One region of the Citrobacter sp. Marseille-Q6884 genome, then DNA from elsewhere that is predicted to be linked to it. Evidence: predicted binding sites of a transcription regulator. Region 1 holds the regulator's gene; each other region holds the start of a gene.

Region 1 (8,082 bases):
TCTCCACTTTCAACACAATATAGACCTGATTAATCCTGTCGAAATATTGTTCAAGCTTGGCGAACTTTGTGGTGACAAAGTCGCGCAGGGCTTCAGTGATTTCGACGTTATTTCCAGTGATGTTGAGCTGCATAGTGTCTTCCTTATCGGTTGGGTCAGACCAGCTGTTTGCGCTGGTTAGACGGCGGAATGGATAAAGACTCTCGGTACTTCGCAACGGTGCGGCGCGCCACCATGATACCTTGTTCTGACAGCATAGAGGTTAACTTGCTGTCACTCAGCGGTTTCGCAGGGTTCTCCGCAGCAATTAATTTCTTCACCAGCGCGCGTATCGCTGTGGAAGAGGCTTCGCCTCCACCCTCAGTGTTAACGTGGCTGGAAAAGAAATACTTCAATTCGAAAATGCCGCGCGGACTGTGCAGATACTTTTGCGTGGTCACTCGGGAAATGGTCGATTCGTGCATCTCGACGGCCTGGGCGATATCCGCCAGCACCATCGGTTTCATATACTCTTCGCCCTGGTCAAAGAAAGCTTGCTGCTGCTCCACAATACAGCGGCTGACGCGCAACAGCGTATCATTGCGGCTTTCCAGACTTTTGATCAGCCACTTCGCATCCTGCAGGTTGCTGCGGATAAACTGGCTGTCGGCATCGTTACGCGTGCCATTACACATGGCCGCATAGTGCTGGTTAATCTGCAGGCGTGGAATGCTGTCACTGTTCAGTTCGACGACCCAGCGATCGTTATGCTTGCGCACCAGCACATCCGGGATCACATACTCCGGTTCACCTGTCTGGATCGACTGTCCCGGTCGGGGGTCAAGCGACTGAATCAGGTTGACGGCTTCTTTCAGCACATCTTCTTTCAGTCGGGTAACACGCATGAGCGTGCGGAAGTCGTGATTGGCTAACAGATCGAGATGATCGCTGATGATCAGACGGGCTTCTTCCAGCCACGGCGTGGCCTTGTCAAACTGCGAAAGTTGGATCAGCAAACAGTCGCGGAGATCTTTTGCCGCAACGCCAACAGGATCAAAGCGTTGAACGCGTTTAAGCACGGCTTCGATCTCATCCATACCGATGTCGTCATCACCCATGCTTTCGAGAATGTCATCCAGCGAAACAGTCAGATATCCAGTCTCATCAACCGCATCCACAATCGATGTGGCAATGGCGCGATCGGTATCCGAGAACGGGGTCAGCTCCACTTGCCACATCAGATAATCCTGCAGCGATTGTGTAGTCTCACCCTGATACACAGGTAGCTCGTCGTCGATGTAATCTCCACTGGTGCCAGAAGGCGTACCTGCGGTGTAAATTTCATCCCAACTGGCATCAAGCGGCAGCTCTTCCGGCATCTCTTTTTGTTCAAGCGCGTCTGCGGTGTCGAGAGGTTCGCTGTCCTGTTTATCCTGCGTATCAATTTCGTCGTGAAGATCGGTTTGCTCGAGCAGTGGGTTACTTTCCAGCGCTTGCTGAAGTTCTTGCTGAAGTTCCAGCGTGGACAACTGCAACAGGCGGATAGCCTGTTGTAGCTGAGGCGTCATGGCCAGTTGTTGGCTGAGCCTGAGTTGCAAACCTTGCTTCATGTTCAGAGTTGTTTTCTCCCGCAGTGAGGTGAAGTCTTCTACCCTATCAGAGTCTGAAGTCTTCCCCAAGGTATACGCGCTTAACGTGCTCGTCCTGCAGAATTTCTGTCGGCGTACCGTGCGCGATCAGATGCCCCTGGCTCACAATGTAGGCCCGCTCACAGACCGCCAGCGTTTCGCGCACGTTATGGTCAGTAATTAGCACGCCCAGCCCGCTGTCACGCAGGTGTTCGATGATGCGTTTAATATCAATAACGGAAATCGGGTCAACGCCCGCAAACGGTTCATCCAGCAGGATAAATTTCGGATTTGCGGCCAGAGCACGGGCGATTTCCACACGGCGGCGTTCACCACCGGAGAGCGATTGACCCATGCTGTCGCGCAAATGTTCGATATGGAACTCTTCCATCAGTTCGTTAGCACGATCTTCACGCTGTTCGCTGGTCAGATCGTCACGAATTTGCAGCACCGCCATCAGGTTATCAAACACGCTCAGGCGACGGAAAATGGAGGCTTCCTGCGGTAAATAGCCGATACCACGACGTGCGCGAGCATGCAGCGGCAGCAGGCTAATGTCTTCATCATCAATGATGATATTGCCCGCATCACGCGGCACAATGCCGACAACCATGTAAAAGGTCGTGGTTTTACCGGCGCCGTTAGGGCCAAGCAGACCGACGATCTCCCCTGAGTTGACGGCCAGACTGACATCTTCCACTACGCGGCGGCCTTTATAGGCTTTTGCAAGATTCTTTGCAGTTAATGTTGCCATAACGAATCAGTTACCTTTTTTCTCTGCCGGAGCCTTGGTTTTGTTTTTATCCTGCAGCTGCGACGGCACCAGAACGGTGGTGACGCGTTTGCCTTTGTCACTGAAGGCCTGCATTTTTTGCTCTTTTACCAGGTAGGTAATCTTATCGCCCGTGATGTTGCTATCGAGTTGTTCCAGATAGGCCTTACCGGTCAGAACGACGAAGTCTTTCGCCAGTTCATAGTGCATCTGCGAAGCGTGACCTTTAACCGGCTTACCGTTGTCCTGCATCTGGTAAAACGTTGCCGGGTTACCATAGCCATCAATCACTTCTTTGCCATCTTCGCCGCCAGGACGGGTCACGACGACTTTATCGGCATTAATTTTGATGGTGCCCTGCGTCACGATAACATTACCGGTAAATGTCACCACGTTACCCTGCATATCCAGGGACTGCTGGTCCGATTCAATGTGAATCGGCTGCTCGGTATCGCCGGTGACGGCAAATGCCGGAATGCTGGCGGCCAGAAGTGAGCTGGCAAGCACAAGGTTAAGGCTGAGTTTGTTTGTTTTGGATTTCATATGAGGTTCTAACCTTTTCAATCAGCTCGGCGTTCTTGCTGCGTAAGTTGCCGCGCATCTTCAGTCCGCTGGAGTTAAATGTTGTTCCGTACAACGTGACCAGATCATCTGATGTGACATCTTGCGTCACCAGGTTGATCTGCGCGTTATCGGTAGTAATTCTGCGTAGTTGAGAGTCAGGCACCAGCGCGTTGACTTCAACGTGACCATACAGATACAGCATCCGATCTTCGGTCAATTTGGCTTTATCGGCCTTGATTGACCATGTCGGGACTTTATCCTTATCAAACGTGGTTAATACGGGTTGCGTAAACCACGAAACCGCCTGATCTGAATAATATTCAACATGTTGGGCGATCAGACGATAGCTCAGTGCGCCTTCCGGGCTATACACGACGGTATCAGTATGTTCGCTCTTATAGGTGGGATCGTTGTTATTCACGACCACCTGGGTTGTGTCGTCTTTGTCTGCCAGGTTAATACCAATCAGCACAAGGACAGCCAGCGACAGTAGAATGATAACCCAACGTCTGGTTTTGCTCATATCGATTGCCCTTTGGCTTCATCCAGTTTGCCCTGCGCCAGGAGTAATAAATCGCAGACTTCACGTACCGCGCCGCGCCCCCCGTCGATACGGGTGACATAGTCGGCCCGCGGGATCAACAACGGATGCGCATCGGCGACGGCGACGCTTAATCCCACTTTTTCCATCACCGGCCAGTCGATCAGATCATCGCCAACGTACGCCACATTTTCAGGTGCAATAGCCAGTTTGCTGATCAGGTCGGCAAACGCGATCAGTTTGTCCGATTGCCCTTGATAGAGATGGGTAATCCCCAACGTGGCACAGCGATCTTCTACAAGTTTAGCCTTTCGTCCGGTAATAATGGCAACCTCAATACCGGAAGTGAGCGCGCAACGAATACCGTAGCCATCGCGGACGTTAAACGCCTTCAGCTCTTCACCGTTATTACCCATATAAATCAGACCATCAGACAGCACGCCATCCACATCAAGGATCAGCAGACGGATGTTCTCTGCCTTCGTGATGACGTCAGTGTTGACGGGTCCATAACAGGTCGCAAGCGACGCACCTGCTTTACTCATTTTCTTTATCCTTGAGTTTCTTACACTACACCTGCACGCAGCAGATCATGCATATGTAACACACCGAGTAACTGGTCGCCATCAGCAACCATTACTGAAGTGATATGGCGGGACTGCATTAAGTTCAGGGCATCCACGGCCAGAATGCCAGGGCGCACACGGATGCCTCCAGGCGTCATCACATCGGCAATGCCTAACTGGCGAACATCGACGCCCATGTCGAAGACGCGACGTAAATCGCCATCAGTGAAAATACCGTCAATCTTCATCGCGTCATCGCAAATAACGGTCATGCCAAGGTTTTTCCGCGTGATCTCCAGTAAGGCATCACGCAGGCTGGCGCTTTTATTGACGTGCGGGATCTCGTCGCCGGTATGCATAATATCGTTAACGCGCAGTAAAAGCTTACGACCCAGTGCGCCACCCGGATGGGATAACGCAAAATCTTCTGCAGTAAAACCGCGAGCCTTGAGTAACGCGACGGCAAGCGCATCGCCCATCACCAACGTCGCGGTCGTGCTGCTGGTCGGTGCCAGACCTAACGGGCACGCTTCTTTGGGCACTTTAACACACAGATGCACATCTGCTGCACGCGCCATGCTGCTTTCAGGGCGGCCGGTCATGCAGATAAGCGGAACGTGAAGGCGTTTGAGTACCGGAATTAACGCGGCGATCTCATTGGATTCGCCGGAGTTAGAAATGGCGATCACCACGTCCTGCGGCGATACCATACCCAGATCGCCGTGCGCCGCTTCACCAGGATGAACGAAAAATGACGGAGTGCCGGTGCTGGCAAACGTTGCGGCCATTTTCCGCCCGATGTGGCCGGATTTTCCCATTCCCATGACCACCACTTTTCCCGGGCAACTGAAAATCTTTTCACAGGCGAGAGAGAAATTCTGATTGATGTACTGATCAAGCTCCGCCAGGCCTTCACGTTCAATTGCCAGGACTTCCTTGCCTGCTTGCTGAAAGTCAAAACCCGGTTGCAACTCTAAGTGCGACATAATGCGTTTCCAGTTATCCAACGAGAAGGGGCGATAACCAATACAGCATCGCCAGCCATATGATAAAACCGCCGGTCAACAGCGCGCCAGCGCCTCGACCTGTCTGGCGTGGACGACGCCAGCAGAGTAATGCAAAAATTACGCTCACCAGTAGCATGACGCTATAGTCGCGGCTGAAGGCCATCGGATTAATCTCGCCTGGCGTAATTAGCGCAGGCAGTCCGAGGACGATAACAATATTAAAAATATTCGCGCCGATAATGTTACCGACCGCAATGTCGTTTTCACCTTTGCGCAGCCCTGCGATTGCCGTTGCCAGTTCTGGCAGGCTGGTGCCAATGGCGACCACCGTCAGACCGATGGTGAGTTCGCTCATGGCAAAATAGTTCGCCAGCACGGTCGCGTTATCGACCACCATCCGTGTTGCCATCGGCATGATGATCAGCGCAATACCCAGCCACAAAAATGCAACGGGTAGTCCCCCTTCGCGTGGGAGCTCCGCCACTTGTTCCCGGGTAAGGCTGTCGTTGCCTTGCCGTTCAGCCAGACGCGCGATTTTAACAATGAATAGCAGCCATAGCACGGCAAGAAGCAGAAGAAAGAATCCATCGCTGCGACTCAACTGCCCGTCATACAGCACAGAAGCGGCCAGAATACTCACCAGCAACATTAGCGGTAATTCACGACGCAGAACATCAGAATGCACGGTAAAAGGGTGAATTAGCGCTGACAGGCCTAAAATTAATAAAATATTCGTGATATTGGAGCCGATAGCGGTACCGACGGCTAAATCGAGCTGCCCATTCATTGATGCGGCAACGGAGACAATAATCTCAGGTAAGGAGGTACCGATGCTGACGACGGTCATCCCAATGATGATCGGGGGAATGCCAAAGGATCGGCATAAAATGGATGCGGCAAACACCAGACGGTCGGCACCGTAGACCACCAGAAGTAAACCAATTATTAACAGCGCCGTCGCTAAAAGCATCTAAAGTCCTTTCTTCAGGTATACTCGCCGGTCCACGTGAAGGATCTTCTGGAAGCCGTAACGAAGTCTTAATTTTGACTTTATGCGGCTAAAAAGTAAAACAAATGCCAGCTTTCGCTAACCAGGGTGGGTAATAATCTGTAAATATGTTGGGTTCATGGCTAAATTGAGCGCCAAACTCTTCGATTAACGAGGCAATAGTAAAGGATGAATCAATGGGTCAGTCTGTGGCGAATCTAGTCGATATGCGCGATGTCAGCTTTTCCCGAGGCGACCGCTGCATTTTTGATAATATTTCCCTGACGGTGCCGCGCGGTAAAGTAACGGCAATCATGGGGCCATCAGGCATCGGCAAAACGACGCTGCTGCGTCTGATTGGCGGGCAGATCCCTCCCGATAAGGGCGAGATTCTGTTTGACGGCGAGAACGTTCCTGCCATGTCTCGTTCGCGTTTGTACACCGTGCGTAAGCGCATGAGTATGCTGTTTCAGTCAGGTGCCTTGTTTACCGACATGAACGTGTTTGACAACGTTGCCTATCCGCTGCGTGAGCATACGACGTTACCCGCGCCGTTGCTGAAAAGCACGGTGATGATGAAGCTGGAGGCTGTCGGCCTGCGGGGCGCGGCAAAATTAATGCCTTCGGAATTATCCGGTGGGATGGCCCGACGTGCGGCATTAGCACGCGCCATTGCGCTGGAGCCTGATCTCATCATGTTTGATGAGCCGTTTGTTGGCCAGGACCCCATCACAATGGGGGTGCTGGTGAAGCTGATTTCAGAACTGAACAGCGCGCTGGGCGTCACCTGCGTGGTGGTTTCCCATGATGTGCCGGAGGTGCTGAGTATTGCGGATTACGCCTATATTATGGCGGACAAAAAAATAGTGGCCTACGGTAGTGCTCAGGCGCTGCAAGAAAATGCCGATCCGCGCGTGCGCCAGTTCCTGGATGGTATTGCCGATGGGCCGGTTCCGTTCCGCTATCCGGCGGGCGATTACCACACCGATTTACTCAAAACAGGGAGTTAAGCCACCCATGTTGTTAAATGCGCTGGCATCACTCGGACATCGGGGGATCAAAACCCTCAGAACGTTCGGGCGTGCCGGATTAATGTTGTTCAATGCGGTAATCGGCAAGCCGGAGTTTCGCAAACATGCGCCGCTGCTGATACGCCAGCTCTATAATGTCGGTGTCTTATCGATGCTGATCATTATCGTCTCTGGCGTGTTCATCGGTATGGTGTTGGGGTTGCAGGGATACCTGGTTCTGACGACTTACAGCGCAGAAACCAGCCTTGGCATGCTGGTGGCGCTTTCGTTGCTGCGTGAACTGGGACCGGTCGTTGCGGCGCTGCTGTTTGCAGGACGTGCCGGCTCGGCGTTAACCGCAGAAATTGGTCTGATGCGAGCGACCGAGCAGCTTTCCAGTATGGAAATGATGGCGGTCGATCCCCTGCGTCGGGTGATCTCCCCGCGTTTTTGGGCGGGTGTTATCTCTCTGCCGCTACTGACGATTATTTTTGTCGCGGTTGGCATCTGGGGTGGTTCGCTGGTTGGCGTGAGTTGGAAAGGTATTGATGCAGGCTTTTTCTGGTCTGCCATGCAAAATGCCGTCGACTGGCGTCTGGACCTGGTCAACTGTTTGATTAAGAGCGTGGTGTTCGCCATTACGGTCACGTGGATTGCATTGTTTAATGGTTATGATGCGATCCCGACCTCCGCCGGGATTAGCCGGGCAACGACACGCACCGTTGTGCACGCATCTCTTGCCGTTCTGGGGCTGGATTTTGTGCTGACCGCACTGATGTTTGGGAATTAAGTTCATGCAAACGAAAAAAAATGAAATTTGGGTCGGGTTATTCCTGTTGGTTGCGCTGCTGGCGGCGCTGTTTGTCTGCCTGAAAGCCGCAAACGTCACGTCGATGCGCACTGAGCCGACCTACACGATTTATGCGACCTTTGATAACATCGGCGGCTTGAGAGAGCGCTCTCCGGTGCGGATTGGCGGCGTGGTGGTAGGCCGTGTTTCCGACATCTCGTTAGATCCGAAAACCTA
Region 2 (8,082 bases), 1.7 Mb from region 1:
GTATCTGCCGCAAGGATTGTCATCTTTACGCGAATCCATTGCCCGCCATTATTGTGCTCGTGGGCTGCCGACTCAGCCCGATGAAATAATGGTGGTGAATGGCGCCGTCAGCGGCCTGGCGTTGATCCTGCGATTACTCACTGGGCCAGGCGATCGCGTAGTGGTTGATCATCCGACTTATCCGCTCGCCATTGCGGCAATTCAGGGCGCATCCTGTCGCCCGGTCGGCGTATCGCTGCCCGAGCACGGCTGGGATACGGCCGGGCTGGTTGCCACCTTCGCACAAACCGCTCCGCGAATGGCCTACCTGATGCCCGATTTTCACAATCCCACCGGACGCTGTATGGATGACGCCACTCGCCAGATAGTGGCCGATATCGCCGCCAGAACGCATACCACGCTGGTGATAGACGAAACGATGGTTAATCTGTGGTACGACGCACCACCGCCCCTCCCCCTCGCCGCTTACCATCGCGAGGCTCCTATTATTCTGCTGGGATCGGCTGGTAAGAGTTTTTGGGGAGGACTGCGTCTGGGATGGGTTCGTGCGTCGTCGCGGACTATTGCGGCACTGGTACAAACCCGTGACACATTTGATTTAGGCTCGCCTGTACTTGAGCAGCTTGCCACCGGCTGGCTGTTGGATCACGCCGACACGTTTCTGCCCGACAGAAGACAATTACTCGCGGCACGTCGCGATCTGTGCCGCTCGTTGATGAGCGCACATTTCCCGGAATGGCGCTTCACTCAGCCACAAGGAGGATTATCGTTCTGGGTCGAATTGCCCGACACGCTGGCGACATTATTTGCCACTCGCGCTGAAAGTGCAGGCATTCAGCTTGGCACCGGCACGCGTTTTGGTCTGGATGGCGCATTCGATCGCTTCTTGCGTATGCCCTTCGCACTACCGGACGACACAATGCGTTCAGCTTTTAACACGTTACAGCCGATTTGGGACAACCTGCGTTTACAGGCCACTAGCGGAAAAATACGCAAAATAATTTAAGCGATGAGCCAAAAAGGCCCATCTTCTTGCATGAGTTACGGCTGGCGGGGAACGGGAAACCCCTTCAGAGAAATAACAAAATTCTCGCCGTCTTTTTTGATCTTCGCCCCGGCATCGCACCAGTCGGAAGCGATACGAAAAAATTCATCGCTGCCGACATTCCAGCTCAGGCGAACATGTTTCACATAACCGGAGCGCAGCAATTCACAGGCTTCGCCATAATTACGGGCAGTTGAGAGCGGTTGTTGTTTCATTTTTTCTTCTTCAGCAATCTACGCAATGCTTTGATTTCTTTAGGAGTCAGTGCTTCAACCACGGATTCTTCCGTATGCTGGCTGTCAATCTCATCAGCGGAGACTCCCGCCTGTTCTACGGCGGAAAATGCGATAAGCAGCAGTTTTTCCGTTGAGATACTTAAATTCTCATTATTCACTTCGGCGTAATGGCGAAGTTTTTCTTTTAGCGCCTCATCAATTTTGACATTTAGTACGGCATTCGACATCGTAAAAATCCTTGTGGTCATCAGCCAAAACGCACCACAAACAGAACCTACGTCCTGACAGTGCGGACGGGAAATAACGGCAGCAAATAACATCCCCGAAACACAGTGGCAGCATTTGATGACATTAAAATGACACTACGATGACAAAAAAGAGAAGATTTACGGAAAGAGAGTCGCCGGACGGCAGAATTGGGTGGGGGCCCTGCCAGCTACATCCCGGCACACACGTCATCTGCCTTGGCTGCTTCCTTCCGGACCTGACCTGGTAAACAGAGTAGTGTTGCGGGAGAACCAACAGAGCCCCCATTGAGAGCGTTGTTAACCAACGCGCAGGCGCATTATCACTGCTGCACCCTGTAATTGCAACCCATCCCGCATCGGATGCTGTTTTCTTGTGCAATGCGGCTTCACTCCCACGCCATTGAGGATTATGCTGAAAGATTAGCGCAGGAAAAAATAATGGATATACAAGACTCTTTCCCCCAACGTGTCTGGCAAATCGTCGCCTCAATCCCCGAAGGATTCGTCACGACTTATGGCGATGTAGCAAGACTTGCCGGTTCACCGCGTGCTGCACGTCAGGTGGGAGGCGTACTAAAACGCCTCCCCGAAGGCAGCACCCTCCCCTGGCATCGTGTCGTCAATCGCCATGGCGCAATATCCCTGACCGGACCGGATTTACAGCGCCAACGTCAGGCCTTACTGGCTGAAGGGGTAGTGGTTTCGGGCAAGGGGGAAATCGATTTACAGCGCTATCGGTGGGTGTATTAACCCTCTCCTGACGGAGAGGGTTATGGCTGCCTTAGTACTGCGTAGGAGCAGGCACCGCAGAAGAAGGGTTCACTTGTGTGGGAGACGTAGACGGAACAGTCGTCGCCGCACCACCGCTGGCCTGAACCGGGACTTCCGTATGCTGAACCGGAACCAGTGTCAGATCCGCTTTGGTTCCGCCCTGATTAATGACCGTCTGGACGGTATCAGTGATAAACACCAGTTTGTCATTCACTGTGATCGCCGCACTTAACAGAATACGGGCGTTGGGCTGAATGTCTGCCGGGTTAAACGGGAGCACAAAGCTGAACGGCGCTTGCTTACCTTCAGTACGCACCGCTTTTTGTGACAGCACTTTTGACGGCGCATCCGCAAGCGACGCATCCGACAGCGTGACGGTCAGCACGGCATCCGGTGGCAAGGCAACTTTCTGACGGATCCATACCGTACCAGAAACATTCGGCTGCTGAATTTTTGACTGTGTGTCAGCAATTGACGTATTTGGGCTTGGCGCAGGTGTTTGAATATCTGCACTTTTATCAGCACAGGCCGCCAGAGCGACCGCAACCGCTAAACCACTTACCATGTGCACGAGTTTCATTAAATTCTCCTTATCATCAATGCACCAGCGAGAACTTTCCTCGCCAGAAGAGTGGTTAACAAAAACATAACGTGACTAAGTGTGGCACAAATCAGCTATTTTTGCCTGTAATAGACCTGTTATTCAGACAATTGCACCCATCGGACCACTTTCAAAATTGCGTTATACTCTGCCTACCTCGCTGCGACATCGATATCACCTGGAGAGCACGTATGAGTCTGGCACTGAAAAATTTGCTGACATTGTTGAATCTGGAAAAAATAGAAGAAGGACTCTTTCGGGGCCAAAGTGAAGACTTAGGGTTACGTCAGGTTTTTGGGGGACAGGTCGTCGGTCAGGCGCTGTATGCCGCAAAAGAAACTGTGCCGGAAGAACGTCAGGTGCACTCCTTCCACAGTTATTTTTTACGTCCCGGCGATAGCCAAAAGCCGATCATCTACGATGTGGAAGTTCTGCGCGATGGTAACAGCTTCAGCGCACGCCGCGTTGCTGCAATCCAGAACGGAAAACCCATTTTTTATATGACCGCCTCTTTTCAGGCACCAGAAGAGGGATTCGAGCATCAGAAAACGATGCCTGCAGCACCAGGTCCTGAGATGCTGAAATCCGAAACAGAAATTGCCCGCTCAGTTGCGCATTTATTGCCGCCGCTGTTAAAAGAAAAATTTATCAACGACCGACCGCTGGAAGTTCGTCCGGTAGAGTTTCATAACCCGTTAAAAGGGCACGTTGCCGACCCTGCTCGTCAGGTGTGGATCCGCGCCAACGGTACGCTGGAGGGCGATCTTCGCGTACATCAATATCTTCTTGGCTACGCGTCTGACCTGAACTTCCTGCCCGTCGCACTACAACCGTATGGCATCGGTTTTCTGGAGAAAGGCATTCAGATAGCCACCATCGACCATTCAATGTGGTTCCATCGTCCTTTCAATATTAACGAGTGGTTGCTGTATAACGTAGAAAGCACTTCTGCCTCCGGTGCCCGTGGTTTTGTGCGCGGTGAGTTTTATACTCAGGACGGCGTGCTTGTCGCTTCGACCGTGCAGGAAGGCGTGATGCGCAATCGCAACTAAGATTGCCATTCGACGGCGACAGATTCTCCCGGGTGGAGACCTGTCGCCATCATACTGCGCACCACAATGACGCAATAACTTTGTCTGAATATATAAGGCTAATAGGAGCCCACCAGCCTGATCGCCAGTTCTATGTTCGCAGGCATGGAAGCATCATAACCGTACATATGACCATATTCAGGACGTAATATCTCTGTCACCCGTTTAATAATCACATCGCGTTGCGCACGAACAAAGTCAGCATGATTATTGGTCGATTTATTAATATATTTCCAAAAGGGTTCTTCTTTTCTGACAGTGCTTGTTGCTTCGCGAAGATCGTTAAAGAAACGACGCTGAAACTGGAAATCCTCGCGTGATCCGATATTTCCGTGACCACCGATAAAATAATCCCAATCCAGCGCTTCGACTTGTCGTAAATTCTCATCATGATAAACCAGCGTATCCGATGCCGAAAACCCCATGACAGGCAGTTGATCTGGATTAAGCAGGTCAGGACTGTATGCCACCTTTTGTTCTTTGAGTAACCAGACCGAATGGTCGTCAGTATGAGCAGGTTTTCTGAAACGGTGGTATTCAACAATTAATTTTTCAAAATTAAACCAATCGTCATTTTTGCTCAGGATTTCGTTAGCCTTTGGTAGCTGGCTGTACATGTCATGCATTTTATCGACGGTTGCTTTACCGGCAATGATACGCAGAGCGACACCGGCTTTTTGCGCCTGAGCCACCCAAAAATGACTGTCACCCATATGGTCAACATGGTAATGAGAGTAGATAAGCGCAGTGACAGGCAATGGCGTCACCTCACGAATGGCGCGTAGCAGATACTCTCCCCGCCCTTCCGGGGCATCAAACAGCAACACACCGTTATCCCCGACATAAAATATCGTTGCATAAAAATAGCGCTGTACAAAATAAGTTCGTTCGCCAATCTTTTGTAGAATGTATGGCTGTTCTATATTCCTGTTAAAAAGATCATTAATTTTATCATTTATCATGATCACTTTTTTAGCAGAGGGCTCCACATAATGTGCATTTACCGTGGATGTCGCTGAAACCGTTTTTTGTGCAAAACCCCCTGAGCTGGATAATACAGTAATAAGCAATAAAATAGTTTTTATTTTTATCATAAAACATCCTTATTTATATATTAGAAAAATAAAACCCATGAATAATTACATTACGTTTCTAACTGCGGGATATTACTTTAAAAGATGAAAAATCATTCATTACAAAGCGCTCAAATATTTCAAAAAAATCGAGTATCAGAAAATATTTAATGATGGCGAATGATTTGGGTACTACGTGTCAGGATGATATACACGGGTAATAACGTCCAGACTGAAACATTATTTTACAGTAGATCGCACATTGCGTTTATTCAGGCTGCGGTAAAAAAAAACCTCCCGTACTCACGGGAGGTTGTAGACGTTGTTGCGAATGCTATAAATCACGCGTTGTAGGCGTTTTCACCATGGCTGTTAACATCCAGACCTTCGCGCTCTTGCTCTTCCGGTACACGCAGACCCACAATCATATCCGCCAGCTTATAACCGATGAAGGCCACCACAGCGGACCAGACAATGGTGATCGCCACGCTTTCCAGCTGCACCAGGAGCTGATGTCCCATCGTGACGCCTTCAGCAAAGCCCACGCCGCCCAGAGAGCTGGCCGCGAATACCCCGGTCAGGATGCAGCCGACAATGCCGCAAACGCCGTGGACACCAAACACATCACACGGGTCATCGACGCGCAGAAAACGTTTTAACATCGTCACGCCCCACAGCCCCGCAAGTCCCGCAATCACGCCAATAATCAGCGCACCACCGACACCGATATAACCACAGGCAGGCGTGACGGCAACCAGACCCGCAATGGCACCGGAACAGGCGCCCAACAAAGAGGGTTTGCCACGCAATGCCCACTCACCGAAGATCCATCCCAAAATGGCCGCCGCAGTGGCAACAACCGTGTTCACAAAGGCCAGCGCCGCGATTTCATTGGCCATACCCGCAGAACCTGCGTTAAAACCAAACCAACCGATGTAGAGGATCGCGGTACCCGTAAAGACCATCGGCAGGTTATGCGGTTTAAACGCTTCTTTGCCAAAACCGACACGTTTACCAATCAGATAAGCCCCAACCAGACCAGCAATCGCCGCGTTAATATGCACCACCGTCCCGCCCGCGAAATCCAGCGCACCGTGAGAGGCCAGCAAACCACCGCCCCACACCATATGCGCAATAGGGATATAAGACAGTGTTAGCCACACCACCACAAAAATCAGCACCGCGGAGAAGCGGATGCGTTCAGCCAGCGCACCAACAATGAGCCCTACGGTGATGCAGGCAAACGACCCCTGGAAAGCCACGTGGATATACTGATAGAAACTCCCCGTTACCGCCGTCAGCGCAATGCTCTTCAGCATCACCCAGTTAAAGTTGCCGAAGAAGCTATTCCCCTCGCCAAACGCCAGCGAGTAGCCATAAACCACCCATAAAATGCAGACCAGTGCGAAGGTTACCGTAACCTGAGTCAGCATCGACAACACGTTCTTACCGCGAATCAAACCGCCGTAGAACAACGCAATGCCCGGAATGGTCATAAACAGCACCAGTGCGGTACAAATCATCATAAAAGCATTATCTGCTTTATCCGCGACCGCCGGTGCCGCCATTGCCAGTCCCGGCAGCAGCGCCAGTGAAGCAATACCTGTTTTCATCGTTGCTATCTTCATTTTTTGGTTTCCTATCACTGTGTGCCAAAAGTTACAGTGCGGCTTCGTCGGCTTCGCCGGTACGAATGCGAATAACACGTTGCAGCTCAGCGACGAAAATTTTGCCGTCGCCAATTTTTCCGGTGTAGGCCGCCTTACTGATGACATCAATCACTTCATCAAGCTGGTCGTCGGCAATCGCCACATCAATCTTCACCTTCGGTAAAAAATTGACGCTATATTCAGCCCCCCGGTACAGCTCGGCATGGCCTTTCTGTCGGCCAAAACCTTTTACTTCGGTGACGGTCAGTCCCTGAATACCAATAGAAGACAATGCTTCACGGACGTCTTCCAGTTTGAACGGTTTGATTACCACGGTAACCAGCTTCATAGATCCCCTCCAGTCAGAATTCGGTAATGGCTGCAGATACACATGCTGGATATTGCAAGGGGTGTGCCAGGAATGAAAAACGCGGAATAATTCAGGATCGCAGGGTGCTGTCGGGGGAAAGAAAGAAAAAACGCACTATAACGGTGCATAGTGCGTTACATTTTTGCACCAGATTGTTGACGGCCAGAGGGTGCCGTAACAGCTGGCGACACGACATCAGGGCATCAGGCGATAAGCGACTCTTCGTGCGCACTGGCCGCCAGCTCTTCACCCGCTAACTGCAACTGATACATCTGCCAGTAACGCCCTTGCGCCGCCAGCAACTGCTGGTGCGTCCCCTGCTCAACGGCCTGACCCCGGTGCAGCACCAGGATAGTATCGGCATCAACAATGGTTGATAACCGATGAGCAATCACCACCAGCGTGGTGTGTTCGCGTACCGCTGCCAGCGCGAGCTGGATCGCCTGTTCCGTACCCGAGTCAATACTGGCGGTGGCTTCATCCAGAATCAGCACCTGCGGCGTGTCGACCAGTACCCGCGCCAGAGCCAACAACTGTTTCTGCCCGACAGACAAATTATTGCCTTGCTCGCCCAGTCGGGTATGAATGCCTTCACTCATGCCGCGCGCCAGTTCCGCCAGTTGCACGGTTTCCAGTGCCTGCCAGACCTGCTCCTCGGAGATATCGCGACCCAACGTAACGTTGGCAAGGAAAGTGTCGGCCATCACGACCGGATCCTGCTGCACCATTGCGACGCCCTTACGCAGAACGCTGTGGCTTAACGAGGAGAGCGGCCGCCCGTCGAGCCGAATCTCACCTTCTGTCAGCGGGTAATACCCCATGAGCAGGCTGGCGAGCGTACTCTTGCCGCTCCCGGTATGACCCACCAGGGCAACAAAACTGCGCGAGGGAACGGACAGGCTGATATTTTGCAGTACCAGATTGTCGTCGCGATAAGCAAAGGAAACGTTATCAACCTCGATGTTCCCGCTCTTCAGCGGTTGGACGTCATCTCCATA
Region 3 (8,082 bases), 570 kb from region 1:
CGTGCGCCTGTGGTACCCAACCGTGCAGCGGGATAATCCCGGCCAGCAAACCAAAACCGGCAACGCCCAGTACCCAGATGTCAGAGCCGAGCGGCAATTCCTGCGTACGCAGGTCGAGCAGACGCAGTTCCAGCGTGCCGTAGCGCTGCCACACCAGGTAGCAGGCAACCGCCAGCAACAGGGTGCCCAGACGACCCAGAGCAAACCACAATTTGCCTTCTTTGCTGCAACCTGTCAGGAACACCGCGCACAGCGCCATGATTTCCGCCATCACCACCAGCGTACCGAGGTTGCTGGCCACCACCGCACACACCGCAGCAGCCATCAGCAGGTTAACCAGCAGACCGTTGGCCTTTACCTGCGGATGACGATGCCAGTCAATGTTGTACAGGCTGACAAACAGACCGCACAGACCCAGCGTGATAAGCCAAATCGCATTCAGCGGGGTCACTTGCAGACCGTGACCGATAAACGGCATCACGCCGCTGACCGCGAGTGCGTTCGTCAGCACGGTAAAACCCGCCGCCGCCGTACACAGGCTGCCGACTGCGCCGCCCACGCCCGCAATCCAACCGCTCAGCGGTTTATGAAACGAAAACAGAAATGCCAGAACCGCCGCAGCCGTAAACCAGGCCACGCCGCTGTTAATCAGTGAAATTACGCTCATTTTGCATCCCCACTCTGAGCCTGCTGAAACAAGGTGAGATCGCCGAAATCGGTATTGAAGGTCAGCTCACGCTTACGTTTGCTGGCGCGGGCGATATCCGTATTGCTCACCAGATGCAGGGCTTTGGTCGGACACATGCGTACGCAGGCCGGACCTTGCTCATCAAAACTGCACAGATCGCATTTCACCGCGATGGCGCGTACGCCCGGAACCCAGTCCAGCAGCGTGCTGACACGCGCGGGTGCAGGCGGAGCCGGAGGCGCTTTTGGCGTATTGGCGTTCGCCGGGATGTGCAGCGGACGGCTGCCGGAAAATTCAATCGCCCCGAACGGGCAAGCAATCCCGCACAGTTTGCAGCTCACGCACAGGCTTTCATTCAGCTGTACGGCGCCATCGACACGGTTAATGGCATTAACCGGGCAAACGGTGGCACAAGGCGCATCTTCACACTGGTGGCAAAGCTGCGGCGCAGATTCTTTTTCATTTAACATCACTTTAAGGCGCGGCATTGACTGCAGGCCATGCTGGCGATGTGTCTCTGAGCAGGCGGCTTCACAGGTGTGGCAGCCAATACAAAGAGTGGAGTCAGCAATTACAAAACGATTCACCAGGCATTCCTCAGGTGATAGTCATTTTTGACGAAACATGTCTATCGAATGTCATTTTCGACACTTTTCGACATGCCCATTCCCTAAACTGTCGTGATGCAGCGGAAAACCACACCATGACGCAAGTGGGCAACACCCGAGGCTTATGCCGGGTTATGTCCTTCTACCAGTTGGCTTAAATTCACCGGCATATTGTTTTCAACCGCGGTATACAGGCTGTCGTAGACGCTGGCGATTTTCTCGAGATAGTGCTCCAGCACCTGCTCGCGATCGCGGTTGCTAATTCGGTCATCGACTGTGCCATCGATGGTCAGCTGTGCCTGCGCAATCAGCTGTTTATCGTCACCGTCTTTCGTTTCGACGTAGTACTCGATGGTATGGCTGTTAAAGCCATCCGCCAGCGTGACGTAAATAGTGAAATGTTCAAAAAGGACAAAGCAGAGATCCTTGTCCGGCGCGCAGCTCATCGCATGATGCAAACGCGCTTTCGACAGGGTGATCCCCTGAACCAGCGAGTTGCAGTAAATACGCCACTGGTCCTGTAGGCGACGGTGCCGTTCAGCGATGTAATCGGCTTTTTCGCTTATTTCCCAAATAGTCATGTCAGGTTACCCGTTTAGCAGAGATAGACAGCCTTAAGCACATTTCATGCCAACATTAAAATCGTTAATTTTCATATGGATATAAAAATTAGCAGGCGTGACGACATGTCATTTCGTCATCGTCGACATTGTCACGCGTGGAAAAATTCAACCTGGCATGTTTATTGCTTTTACAGGGCAACGACTATGGGAGGCGATATGCACGAAATAACCCTCTGCCAACGGGCACTGGAATTGATTGAACAACAGGCCAAACAACACGGCGCTCATCGGGTGACTGGGGTCTGGCTCAAAATTGGCGCATTTTCTTGCGTAGAAACCAGTGCTCTCGCCTTTTGTTTTGATCTGGTATGCCGCGGGACACTTGCAGAAGGTTGTAAACTGCACCTCGAAGAACAAGAAGCCGAGTGTTGGTGCGAATCTTGTCAGCAATATGTCACGTTACTGACGCAACGCGTGCGCCGCTGTCCACAATGCAACAGCGACACGCTGAGAATTGTGGCTGATGACGGCTTACAGATTCGACGAATAGAAATAGGCGACGCTGAAGATTAATTACTGCCGGTGATGCCCCCCAGGCCGGATAAGGCGCTAGCGTCGCCATCTGGCAAAAAGCACGTAATAAGCAATGAATCAGGAGTGAGCGATGTGTACGACATGCGGTTGCGCGGAAGGCAACCTTTATATAGAGGGTGATGAACATAACCCTCATTCGGCGTTTCGTAGCGCGCCATTTGCCCCGGCAGCACGTCCGGCGCTGAATATCACCGGTGTGAAGACATCCAATTTCACGCCGAGCCAGACCGCAGAAGGCGATTTACATTACGGTCATGGTGAAGCAGGCACCCACGCGCCAGGCATGAGCCAACGCCGCATGCTGGAAGTGGAAATTGACGTGCTGGACAAAAACAACCGTCTGGCCGAGCGTAACCGCGCCCGCTTCGCTGCCCGCCAACATCTGGTACTTAACCTCGTATCAAGCCCGGGTTCCGGTAAAACGACGCTGCTGACTGAAACGCTGATGAAACTGAAGGACCGCGTGCCGTGCGCGGTCATTGAAGGCGATCAGCAGACGGTCAACGATGCTGCCCGCATTCGCGCAACCGGTACGCCAGCCATTCAGGTGAACACCGGTAAAGGCTGCCACCTTGACGCACAAATGATTGCCGATGCCGCCCCGCGTCTGCCTTTGGATGACAACGGTATTTTATTTATCGAAAACGTCGGCAACCTGGTTTGCCCGGCCAGCTTCGACCTCGGCGAGCGCCATAAAGTCGCGGTACTTTCCGTCACCGAAGGGGAAGATAAGCCGCTGAAATATCCGCATATGTTTGCTGCCGCCTCGCTGATGCTGCTCAATAAAGTGGATCTGCTGCCGTACCTCAACTTTGATGTTGAAAAATGTATCGCCAGCGCCCGTGAAGTGAACCCGGAAATTGAGATCATCCTGATTTCTGCCACCAGCGGCGAAGGGATGGATCAATGGCTTGCCTGGCTGGAGACGCAGCGATGTGCATAGGTGTTCCGGGTCAAATCCGCACCATTGAAGGTAACCAGGCCAAGGTGGATGTTTGCGGCATTCAGCGCGACGTTGACCTGACGCTGGTCGGTAGCTGCGATGAAAATGGTCAGCCGCGTCTGGGCCAGTGGGTACTGGTTCACGTCGGCTTTGCCATGAGCATCATTAATGAAGCCGAAGCGCGCGACACGCTCGATGCGCTGCAAAACATGTTTGACGTTGAGCCGGATGTCGGCGCGTTGCTGTATGGCGAGGAAAAATAAATGCGTTTTGTTGACGAATATCGCGCACCAGAACAGGTGATGCAGTTAATTGAGCACCTGTGTGAACGTGCCGCTCACCTCCCCTATACGGCTGAACGTCCGCTGCGCATTATGGAAGTGTGCGGTGGTCATACTCACGCTATCTTCAAATTTGGTCTCGACCAACTACTGCCTGAAAACGTAGAGTTTATTCACGGCCCGGGCTGTCCGGTTTGCGTTCTGCCGATGGGCAGAATCGACAGCTGCGTAGAAATCGCCAGCCATCCAGACGTGATTTTCTGTACCTTTGGCGACGCGATGCGCGTACCGGGTAAACAAGGTTCACTGCTGCAGGCCAAAGCGCGTGGTGCGGATATCCGCATCGTCTACTCTCCGATGGATGCCCTGAAGCTGGCGCAAGAGAACCCGACACGCAAAGTCGTGTTCTTTGGTCTGGGTTTTGAAACCACCATGCCGACGACCGCGATCACCCTTCAGCAGGCAAAACAGCGCGACGTGCAGAACTTTTACTTTTTCTGCCAGCACATCACGCTTATTCCTACGCTGCGTAGCCTGCTGGAGCAGCCGGACAACGGTATCGACGCCTTCTTAGCCCCCGGTCACGTGAGTATGGTGATCGGTACCGATGCCTATAATTTCATCGCCTCAGATTTTCATCGCCCGTTAGTGGTCGCGGGTTTTGAACCGCTTGATCTGCTGCAAGGCGTCGTGATGCTGATTGAGCAGAAAATAGCGGCCCAAAGCCAGGTTGAGAACCAGTATCGCCGCGTCGTACCGGATGCCGGTAACGCCCTGGCGCAACAGGCCATCGCTGAAGTATTTTGCGTCAATGGCAACAGCGAATGGCGCGGTTTGGGTGTCATCGAATCCTCGGGGGTTCACCTGACGCCTGATTATCAGCGTTTTGATGCCGAAGCGCATTTCCAGCCTGCGCCGCAGCAGGTCTATGACGATCCTCGCGCCCGTTGCGGGGAAGTACTGACCGGCAGATGTAAGCCGCATCAGTGTCCATTATTTGGCAAAACCTGTAATCCAGAGACCGCGTTTGGCGCATTAATGGTCTCATCCGAAGGCGCATGTGCCGCCTGGTATCAGTATCGTCAGCAGGAGTGTGAAGCATGAACAGCGTACAACTCGCCCACGGTAGCGGCGGTCAGGCTATGCAGCAGTTGATCAACAGTCTGTTTATGGAAGCATTTGCGAATCCGTGGCTGGCGGAACAGGAAGATCAGGCACGTCTGGATCTGGCGCAACTGGTTGCTGAAGGCGACCGTCTGGCATTTTCAACTGACAGCTATGTCATCGACCCGCTGTTCTTCCCTGGCGGTAATATCGGTAAGCTGGCAATCTGCGGCACAGCCAACGATGTCGCGGTAAGCGGCGCGATTCCTCGCTACCTCTCCTGCGGATTTATCCTCGAAGAAGGCCTGTCGATGGATACGCTGAAAACCGTCGTCAACAGCATGGCGGCTACCGCGCGCGAAGCGGGCATTGCTATCGTGACCGGCGACACCAAGGTTGTGCAGCGCGGCGCAGCAGACAAGCTCTTCATTAACACCGCAGGTATGGGCGCGATTCCGGCCGATATTCACTGGGGCGCACAGACTCTGAGCGTCGGCGATGTGCTGCTGGTCAGCGGCACCCTTGGCGATCACGGCGCGACCATCCTGAACCTGCGCGAGCAGTTGGGACTGGATGGCGAACTGGTGAGCGATTGTGCGGTATTAACCCCACTGATTCAGACACTGCGAGATATTCCTGGCGTGAAAGCGCTGCGTGATGCTACACGTGGCGGCGTCAACGCGGTCACACATGAGTTCGCAGCAGCATGCGGCTATGGGATTGAGCTGTCAGAAGCGGCCCTGCCGGTGAAACCTGCAGTCCGCGGCGTCTGCGAACTGCTCGGTCTGGATGCGCTCAACTTCGCCAACGAAGGTAAACTGGTGATCGCGGTTGAACGTCAGGCAGCAGAAGCGGTACTTGCCGCACTGCGCGCGCACCCGTTAGGCCAGGATGCCGCCCTGATCGGCGAAGTTGTCGAACGCAAAGGCGTCCGACTTGCCGGGCTCTACGGCGTAAAACGCACCCTCGATTTACCACACGCCGAACCATTACCGCGTATATGCTGATATATTGCCCGGTGGCGCTACACTTATCCGGTCTGCAGGCAAGACATTGCCCGTAGGCCGGGTAGGGTGAACCCGCCATCCGGCAATAAGTTACGACTGATACCTATAATTCATTTACCGTTTTCGCACCGTTCTGTGGTGCTTCCTGGAAAAGCAATATGTCGTATACACCGATGAGTGACCTCGGACAGCAAGGCTTGTTCGATATTACTCGTACATTATTACAGCAGCCCGATCTTCAGTCTCTCAGTGAGGCGCTTTCGCAACTGGTCAAGCGTTCGGCGCTGGCCGATTGCGCGGCTATTGTGTTATGGCAGGCGCAGACGCAGCGTGCGCATTATTTCGCGACGCGTGAAAATGGTAAGCCCATCGATTATGAAGACGAAACCGTACTGGCGCACGGACCGGTGCGCCGCATTTTGTCTCGTCCCGATACGCTACATTGCAACTACCATGAGTTCACCGAAACCTGGCCGCAGCTGGCGTCCGGCGGCTTGTACGCTGAATTTGGACACTACTGCCTGCTACCGCTGGCGGCCGATGGACGGATCTTTGGCGGCTGTGAATTCATCCGCAATGAAGACCGCCCGTGGACGGAAAAAGAGTACAACCGGCTGCAGACTTTTACGCAGATCGTCGGTGTCGTTGCGGAGCAAATTCAGAGCCGGGTAACGAACAACGTCGATTACGAACTGTTATGCCGCGAGCGCGACAACTTTCGCATCCTGGTCGCCATCACCAACGCCGTGCTCTCCCGCCTGGACGTTGATGAGCTGGTCAGCGAAGTCGCCAAAGAGATCCACCACTACTTCAATATTGATGACATCAGCATCGTGCTGCGCAGCGATCGCAAAAATAAGCTGAGCATTTACTCCACCCACTATCTGGATGAGCATCATCCGGCACATGAACAAAGTGAAGTGGACGAAGCCGGCACGCTCTCTGAACGGGTATTCAAAAGCAAAGAGATGCTGCTGATTAACCTGAACGAACGCGATGCGCTTGCGCCTTACGAACGTATGCTGTTCGAAACCTGGGGCAACCAGATACAAACGCTGTGCCTGCTGCCGCTGATGTCCGGCAATACGATGCTTGGCGTCCTCAAGCTGGCGCAGTGTGAAGAGAAAGTCTTCACCACCGCCAACCTCAAATTGTTGCGCCAGATTGCCGAACGCGTGGCGATTGCCGTCGATAACGCCCTCGCCTATCAGGAGATCCACCGCCTGAAAGAGCGGCTGGTCGATGAAAACCTGGCGCTGACCGAACAACTCAACAACGTAGACAGTGAGTTTGGCGAGATCATTGGTCGCAGCGAAGCGATGTACAGCGTCCTCAAACAGGTCGAGATGGTGGCGCAAAGCGACAGCACTGTCCTGATTCTGGGTGAGACCGGAACAGGTAAAGAACTGATAGCCCGGGCCATTCACAATCTGAGCGGACGTAATGCCCGCCGGATGGTGAAGATGAACTGCGCAGCCATGCCTGCCGGATTACTGGAAAGCGATCTGTTTGGCCATGAACGCGGTGCGTTTACCGGCGCCAGCGCTCAGCGAATTGGTCGTTTCGAGCTGGCGGATAAAAGCTCGCTGTTCCTCGACGAAGTGGGCGATATGCCGCTGGAATTGCAGCCAAAACTGCTGCGCGTTCTCCAGGAACAGGAATTTGAACGGCTGGGCAGTAACAAGCTGATCCAGACGGATGTCCGCCTGATCGCCGCCACCAACCGGGATCTGAAAAAAATGGTGGCAGATCGCGAGTTCCGTAACGATCTGTACTATCGTCTGAACGTCTTCCCGATCCATTTGCCGCCGCTGCGTGAGCGCCCGGAAGATATTCCCCTGCTGGTGAAAGCCTTCACCTTTAAAATCGCCCGCCGGATGGGACGTAACATCGACAGTATTCCTGCGGAAGCGCTGCGAACGCTGAGCAGTATGGAATGGCCGGGGAACGTGCGCGAACTGGAAAACGTCGTGGAGCGTGCGGTTCTGCTGACGCGAGGCAACGTGCTGCAACTCTCGCTGCCTGATGTCGCCAACCTGACTCCTTCCGATCCCCCGGTGGCAACAGAAGTCGCACAAGAGGGTGAGGACGAATACCAGCTCATTATGCGCGTACTGAAAGAGACTAACGGCGTTGTCGCCGGTCCCAAAGGCGCGGCGCAGCGCCTGGGTCTGAAGCGCACCACCCTGCTTTCACGTATGAAGCGACTGGGTATTGATAAAGATGCGCTGGTTTAACAACTGTGGCTATACTGGGGGATATCTCAACGAAAGGAGGCAGTATGGCGGTATCAG

Evidence for each region. Region 1 encodes sigma-54, which starts transcription at its own class of promoters, with help from an activator protein. Its sites were predicted from a motif close to GTTGGCACANNTTTCGCTNT; they were not measured.
Region 2: glnK (P-II family nitrogen regulator) is a predicted target of sigma-54. The motif match lies at 7,115-7,134, and genes of this name have one in related genera.
Region 3: hycA (formate hydrogenlyase regulator HycA) is a predicted target of sigma-54. The motif match lies at 1,912-1,931, and genes of this name have one in related genera.

Annotation. Positions count from the first base shown of each region.
Region 1 is NZ_CAMDRE010000001.1:632,871-640,952, reverse strand. It holds gene hpf (ribosome hibernation promoting factor) at 1-133, opposite strand, end outside; gene rpoN (RNA polymerase factor sigma-54) at 156-1,589, opposite strand; gene lptB (LPS export ABC transporter ATP-binding protein) at 1,636-2,361, opposite strand; gene lptA (lipopolysaccharide ABC transporter substrate-binding protein LptA) at 2,368-2,922, opposite strand; gene lptC (LPS export ABC transporter periplasmic protein LptC) at 2,891-3,466, opposite strand; gene kdsC (3-deoxy-manno-octulosonate-8-phosphatase KdsC) at 3,463-4,029, opposite strand; gene kdsD (arabinose-5-phosphate isomerase KdsD) at 4,050-5,036, opposite strand; gene N7268_RS02960 (calcium/sodium antiporter) at 5,050-6,027, opposite strand; gene mlaF (phospholipid ABC transporter ATP-binding protein MlaF) at 6,243-7,055, shown strand; gene mlaE (lipid asymmetry maintenance ABC transporter permease subunit MlaE) at 7,063-7,845, shown strand; gene mlaD (outer membrane lipid asymmetry maintenance protein MlaD) at 7,850-8,082, shown strand, end outside.
Region 2 is NZ_CAMDRE010000001.1:2,352,551-2,360,632, reverse strand. It holds gene N7268_RS11120 (PLP-dependent aminotransferase family protein) at 1-1,006, shown strand, start outside; gene N7268_RS11115 (hypothetical protein) at 1,042-1,260, opposite strand; gene N7268_RS11110 (hypothetical protein) at 1,257-1,508, opposite strand; RNA gene ffs (signal recognition particle sRNA small type) at 1,709-1,805, opposite strand; gene N7268_RS11100 (MGMT family protein) at 1,890-2,279, shown strand; gene N7268_RS11095 (YbaY family lipoprotein) at 2,311-2,880, opposite strand; gene tesB (acyl-CoA thioesterase II) at 3,093-3,953, shown strand; gene N7268_RS11085 (MBL fold metallo-hydrolase) at 4,052-5,086, opposite strand; gene amtB (ammonium transporter AmtB) at 5,407-6,693, opposite strand; gene glnK (P-II family nitrogen regulator) at 6,725-7,063, opposite strand; gene N7268_RS11070 (SmdB family multidrug efflux ABC transporter permease/ATP-binding protein) at 7,288-8,082, opposite strand, start outside.
Region 3 is NZ_CAMDRE010000001.1:64,026-72,107, forward strand. It holds gene hycC (formate hydrogenlyase subunit 3) at 1-667, opposite strand, end outside; gene hycB (formate hydrogenlyase subunit HycB) at 664-1,275, opposite strand; gene hycA (formate hydrogenlyase regulator HycA) at 1,419-1,877, opposite strand; gene hypA (hydrogenase maturation nickel metallochaperone HypA) at 2,076-2,432, shown strand; gene hypB (hydrogenase nickel incorporation protein HypB) at 2,524-3,396, shown strand; gene hypC (hydrogenase 3 maturation protein HypC) at 3,387-3,659, shown strand; gene hypD (hydrogenase formation protein HypD) at 3,660-4,781, shown strand; gene hypE (hydrogenase maturation carbamoyl dehydratase HypE) at 4,778-5,788, shown strand; gene flhA (formate hydrogenlyase transcriptional activator FlhA) at 5,947-8,025, shown strand; gene N7268_RS00395 (molybdopterin-binding protein) at 8,070-8,082, shown strand, end outside.